Regions from separate parts of the Sporosarcina sp. FSL K6-2383 genome, predicted to be linked through region 1. Evidence: riboswitches for the same ligand, from Rfam matches in the RefSeq annotation. Region 1 holds a riboswitch; the other holds the start of a gene.
What was found. Region 1 has a riboswitch for cyclic di-GMP ahead of MKZ10_RS05420 (hypothetical protein). Riboswitches for the same ligand answer to the same signal wherever they lie in the genome.

Region 1 (3,427 bases):
ATTGCCACACGCTTCACATATAATTCGATAAAGCGCTTCCTTTTGTTCGTTTGAAATGAAAAATTCATCGCCCGTAATTCGGTAATCAATTCTAATGTCATTTAATCGTGCATATTCATCTAAATATTTTTTCAAACGCAAGAGAAATGGTTGTTCACCTTTCTTCACCGAGCTTAACCGGTAAATAGCCCCCCGCAGCTCTTTAATTGTCGTATTAGCAGACTGTGATAAGAACTGGTACTCCTTGTTCAATTCTTCCCTCGTCATGCTGTTACTTTTAGCTTGTAAACTGTGCAATGAATAGACGATTCCAAACAATCTCTGTGAAACACTATCATGGATTTCATTGGCGATACGATTCTGTTCTTCACTGATGATCATCTGATCCATATAGATTCTCTCTAGCATGATTTGCTCTAAGGTTTCCTGATACTTTTGATTTGTTTCAGTCAGTTTTTCATTGGCCTGTATGAGTTCGTCTTGTTGCCTATTTAGTAAGGCTGCTTTTGAATTTAACTCCGTCGTTAGCCGTGAGAATAATCTCGCAAGCAATGTTGTTAATAAACATACAAGATAAAAATAGGATTTCCCTTCAAAAATCATTACGATATTGTTTATGTCTATAAGACGGTAAGCGATGAATGTGGCACTTCCAAGGTAAAATATGAGTGCTCCCCAGCAAAATAATGGCGTCAGAAAACAGGCTGCTACGAGTACAGGATTGAGTGCGTACCAGATGAACGGACTTGAAATACCACCTGTCGGAATAAGTAACAATGTCAATCCAATTGTTTCCGTTAAGACAATTGCTTGTAAAATTTTAGTGTTTTTTATATATCTTTTTTGTAAATCAATGATGATCCAGGCCGCAATCCCCAGAGTCACAACTAACCCTAGTTTAAATACAAATGACGATGCAGACCCTAGGAAAAAAAAGAGCGATGTTAATAGAAGAGAAGTGACCCGATACAAAATTCCCAAATCCATGATACTGGAAGGATTCTTTCTTATTAAGCTAGCTTGCCGCATATACTTCATCACTCGTTAACTGGTGATTTTCTAACTTAGATGCTTGTCCAGTATTATTTTTGACAGCAAACATACTTTCTCCCCCATAATCTATCGCAATGAGAGCACTTTTTTCTGGAACAATAGATAAAGCCATCCCATTCCTTATTTCAGTAGTTGCGAGACTATTAATACGAAATATTAAAGCTTCCATTGCCATCAAAAGCACTGTTAACAGAAAAAAACTTTTCAATACGTCCCCCCATTTCATAATAAAAACCCAACTAAATTAGACAAGTTGTCCAAATTTAATCAGGTCGGTTGCACCAACAACTCCATACGCCCCAGGTGCCCATTTACGGTACGTACTTCACAGTTCCCTATATTGTAGTCCAGTATAACCAAATCTCTGTAAATATTACGTTACTTCATGCGGTTATCTGGATTCTATTTTTGTAGTATACATGTGTTTTTTGTCGATATAGGTCAACTTGTTTAGTAAATCTCCATTTAGCGCTTCCTTTTCAACAATAATAACCCGCAAGATTACTTCCTATTGCGAAGGTAAGGCTTATTTTAATGGGACGGTTGTATCCTAGTCCCTAGTCACTCACCCAAGGGGTCAATCAAATATTGCTGAACTTAATATAAATCCCACTGATCATATGATTCTGGATTATCTTATTTTGAATCTAACAATCCCATATATTTAGACGATATATGGGGTAGATAGTGTATACTTAGGCAAATAGGGTTTCTGTGGAAATTTAACTTGATTCAAGTTAAGCCTCTGGCGGATGTTAGGGATTACGCCGAGGCGCAATTGATTAATGGAGGTGTCACATTTGGTTAGAAACTGCTGCCGTCTTATTACATTTGCGGTTTTACTTTTTGTTGGATTATTTGTAGCGAATCCTGCCGAAGCTAGTTCCCCTATCACGGGAAAGTTTGTAAAAGTAACGTATGAAGATGTGTACATAGACGAGGACAATACGGAGAAAAGGTTGACGAGCATTACGATTGAGAACAATCAAGGACAAACAACAACACTCAATATCGACAAGTTCGCAAATTTATCGGTCGATACGATTACGACAACAATCGATGCATTTAAACTTGGCATGGAAGTTGAAGCGGATGTTAATTTACGTCGAGTAAAGGCGTTACGTGGTAAAACTGGGGCACTCCCAGGGAAAATTGAAAATCGTGATAAGGTTCTAATGGGAACAGTTCTTTTTATTAATAATCGGAATACTACTATTTCCTTTCAGCTCGACAATGGAGAAGTTAATTCGTATATAGCAAACCACAAAACGAGTTTCTTCAATGGAAAAACAATGGTTGATTCAAGCACTCTTTATGAAGGAGATCGTGTCAAGCTGACTTTTGCTGAATATAATACGAAGTTTATTGATTCCATCGAAATTATTACTGAGGGAGTCAAAGTTGAAAATATTTACAGAGGGTCACTTCAACAAATCGATTCGTCCCGCAATCAGTTGTTGCTAAATAATGAAGAGATACTCCTAAATGGGCGTTGGCGACTGACGGGCAATGGTCGAAATACAGCTTATGCATATTCATCAGACACTTCCATTTACGTTGGAAACCAAGCCATCAAACGTGATGAGCTTCGTTATTACCGGAATCACGTTGTTTATTTTGTAACAGTGAGTCAATTCGGACAAGAAGTCATCAAAAAAATCATCATTAAAAAGGGAACTGAATCCTCATATACAGAGCCTATTCAAAGATTGAATAACAATCTAAGTCAACTGACGCTCAAAACAGCAGGATCACTTTCCTATCATTCAGGCACCATTTTCATTCGCAATGGAAGATTGGTTGATTCGAAGAGCTTGCGTCTAGGTGATACCGCATTCGTGGTAGCTGAAACTAATAATGTGAATCGTTCGGCAAATATTGTTAACTTATCCAATGATGGTTTCATGAATTCCAGTTTAACTGGCCATTCCGTTTACTTTGGACAAATTGATACTACAAATGGATATCAGCTGAAACTTAAAAACACGAAATCACTAACTCAGCATACGTGGAAAAATACTACCGCTCCTACTCTTTCTTTTGCCAACGATACTGTTGTGACAGAGGATTACGGATCATCCACACGTCGCTTAAATGCGAGAGATGAATTAAGAAATAATACTGGAAGATACGGTTACTTTTATGTAAAAGACAAATCGATTGTCGGAGTTCACTTAGTTGGGTATAGTAACCAACCTGCCCCTTATGTATCAATTGGGCAATACGACAGCAGATACTCATACTCGCCAGATATCATTTCAATTCGTAATGTATCTAGGTGGGGACACAATTCATTTAATTCAACTAACACTCGGTTAAACTTGAACGTTAACCAAGCAACGTTTATTCGAAATGGTCGTATCATCTCCGTCAA
Region 2 (3,427 bases), 1.6 Mb from region 1:
TAGGTATCGCTGGCGATACACCGGGAATTACGTCGAAGGAAGCAACAGGTAAAATGGGTGATGGTCCACAAATTCTATTGTTTGACGCTTCGATGGTATCTCATAAAGGATTGCGTGATTTCGTTGTAGACACGGCTGAAGAGCATGGTATTCCTTATCAGTTCGAGACAATTCCGGGGGGTGGCACGGATGCGGGATCTATCCATCTTTCAGGACATGGTGTACCATCATTGGCAATCTGTATTCCGACTCGATATATTCACTCCCATGCAGGAATTTTACACCGTGATGATTTTGAAAATACGGTGAAGTTGATTGTTGAAGTCATTAAGAAATTAGACCGTGACGCGGTAAATACCATTACATTTGATTGATTAAAAGTTTGAACTGCCTTGGCTACCTAAAAGTAGCTAGGGTATTTTTTATTTTTATAAATCTATAAAAATGCGCTTGACTTTATAATTATGCATATATATACTGTGATATACAAAGTGAAAACAGTGATAGGGGATGACGATATGGTGAAGATTGAAGAGGAAAATAGTGCTATTGCAAATGGTTTGAAGGGGAAGGATTTATTATCTCTTCTTGAGTATACGAGTGAAGAAATTTCCTATTTATTAGATTATGCAAATAACATGAAAAAGGAAATGCTTGCGGGCAATATGCCACCTATTTTAGCTGGCAAGACGCTCGGGATGATTTTTGAAAAGCATTCAACGCGTACGCGCATATCATTTGAAGTGGGTATGATCCAACTGGGGGGGCATGCGATGTTCATGAACGCACGTGACCTACAAATCGGACGTGGGGAGTCGGTGTATGATACAGGGCATGTGCTGTCGGAGTATTTGGACGGCGTTATGATTCGTGCAAACTCACATGAAATGGTGAAGGAATTGGCAGAGCATACGTCGGTTCCGGTCATTAATGGCTTAACGGATATTTTTCATCCATGTCAGGCGTTAGCAGATTTATTGACGATTTTGGAAGTGAAAGGCTCGCTAGCAGGCAAGAAAATCGCTTATGTTGGAGATGGAAATAATGTAGCGCACTCGCTTATCATCGCAGCGGCGCATATGGGGATGCATGCAGCGGTTGCAACGCCAGTGGGCTTTGAATATAATGCAACTCTTCTCGTCAAGGCACAAGAGCTTGCTGCTAAGAATGGCGGCAGTGTTGTGACAACTACGAACCCGGTTGAAGCGGTACAAGATGCAGATGTCGTCTATACAGATGTCTGGACGAGTATGGGTCAAGAAGAAGAGACTGCGGCGCGTCTAGAAGCATTTAAGGAATTCCAAATTAATGATGCTTTGGTTGCGCATGCGAAAGCAGATTATATGTTCTTGCATTGTCTGCCCGCACACCGTGAGGAAGAAGTCGCAACATCTGTCATTGACGGACCAAACTCATTCGTCTTCCAGCAAGCAGGCAATCGTCTACATGCACAGAAAGCTGTTTTGGCTAACGTGTTGTAAGTAAATGGATTAACGGGTCCGGGTATGTTGCCTGGGCTTTTTTGTGTTTGAGTCCGCATCTAGCTGCATTGCCTTTATTCTTACAATTTATTATGGTCAAACCGTGCATGTTATTCATCACCAAATTTGCTGCACTCTCGTCTTAAACCTTTTTGGAGATTGTTTGATTAGAATATGATAGCCTATATATAGGCAAACTTATCGAAAGCTAAGGACGCAAAGCCAAGGGCCTAATACAACTATTTGTAATGGTAGCCGGTTACCGAGTGTATCACTTTAGAAGCCATCTACTTCTATAAATAGCTAGATGAGATTACTCGTTAAATGAGAGGTGATTATTTTGAGTAAAACAGTAATGCTTGTGGATGATTCAAGGTTTATGAGAAATTTATTAAAAAGTAAAATTGAGAGTAGTGGGTATATCGTAGTAGCTGAGGCTGGTAATGGAGAAGATGCTGTGAAGCTTTATGAAAAACATTCACCGCATATCGTTTTACTGGATATCACTTTACCGAATATGAATGGAATCGCTGTACTTAAAAAAATTAAAAAAATAAATCCTGATACACATGTTATAATGTGTTCAGCAATGGGGACGCAAGATTTTGTAATTGAAGCTTTAGAAAATGGTGCCGATGATTTTATTGTAAAACCCTTTTTCGATGACCTTATTATTAAATTAAATAAAATCAATTGAAAAATGTAGTGTTCTACGGAAAAGACAAGTAAACTTTTTAATACTATAAAACCCGTAAAATTGCGCGGGCTACCAATGGTCCCGCGCAATTCACTCATAATTCAACTTGCTGCAAATACTTGTGCTAACTCTCCAGCCATTTTCGATTTTTCTTGCTCACCTGAATTATTCCATAGCTTTTCAAAGAACACGCCGAGTCCTGGTAATAGATGTTCTTCCCCTCGCTTAATGGCATCTTCGACGACATTACGGACATCCTCCGCTGAATTATTTTCCATATTTGCCGTAATCGCATCTCGTATTTGAAAATCCATTTTATCAACCTCCTATGCTCATTTTGGACACAAATATCGCTAACTATACGGGCATTTGTTACACTAAAAAGAAAAAGGCGGTAACAACGATTATGAAACGCATCGAATCCCCACAAAATTCACTAGTGAAACATTGGAAAAAACTCGTGACAACGCGAAAAGAACGTGACAATACGGAAGAATTTCTTGTAGAAGGCTTCCATTTGGTTGAAGAAGCACTTAAAAAAGACGGAGCCATCATTGCATTGATCATTCGAGACGGAGTTGAATTTCCCGCTGGCTGGTCAACGGAAAGTGTACATATTGTTGAAGTAAACAGTGCAGTTGCGAAAGAAATCTCAGAAACGGAACACTCACAGGGAGTTTACGCACATTGTCGTCAACCCCATCATGCTGAAGAAGACTTCGCAACATGGAAAAAACTTTTACTTGTTGATGCGGTTCAAGATCCGGGCAATGTCGGTACGATGATCCGTACTGCAGACGCAGCTGGCATGGATGCAGTTATACTCGGTAAGGGGTCAGCAGATCCATATAACCCAAAAACCGTCCGTTCTGCACAAGGTTCTCACTTCAATATCCCTGTCGTCAGAGGCGATTTGATGGAGTGGGTGACGAAATCAAAACAAATAGGTATTAAGGTGATCGGTACAGGATTGCAAAATGCAGTCAATCATTCTGAAATTGAACCACAAACTGAATTTGCTTTAATTATGGGGAACGAAGGTAGTGGTGTTACACCTGAATTATTGGCGTTGGCTGAGACCACAGTAAAGATTCCAATGTACGGCAAAGCTGAGTCGCTGAATGTTGCAGTAGCGACGGGGATTTTGCTGTACTCGTATTCAAAAAACTAAAGCATTCCGCTGTTGATGAACAAAATGATTTCGGGTATACTATTAGTTATGAATTAAAATAAAAAGCAATGACTGGGA

Region 2: it holds a riboswitch for cyclic di-GMP, as region 1 does, so the genes downstream of both, MKZ10_RS12995 (response regulator) here and MKZ10_RS05420 (hypothetical protein) in region 1, are expected to answer to the same signal.

The regions. Positions count from the first base shown of each region.
Region 1 covers NZ_CP152017.1:1,053,855-1,057,281, reverse strand. Annotated here, with positions in the region: gene MKZ10_RS05425 (sensor histidine kinase) at 1-987, opposite strand, end outside; gene MKZ10_RS05420 (hypothetical protein) at 1,016-1,261, opposite strand; cyclic di-GMP riboswitch class II at 1,316-1,398, opposite strand; gene MKZ10_RS05415 (hypothetical protein) at 1,854-3,427, shown strand, end outside.
Region 2 covers NZ_CP152017.1:2,626,685-2,630,111, reverse strand. Annotated here, with positions in the region: gene MKZ10_RS13005 (M42 family metallopeptidase) at 1-374, shown strand, start outside; gene argF (ornithine carbamoyltransferase) at 519-1,481, shown strand; cyclic di-GMP riboswitch class I at 1,663-1,748, shown strand; gene MKZ10_RS12995 (response regulator) at 1,813-2,178, shown strand; gene sspI (small acid-soluble spore protein SspI) at 2,280-2,492, opposite strand; gene MKZ10_RS12985 (RNA methyltransferase) at 2,585-3,349, shown strand.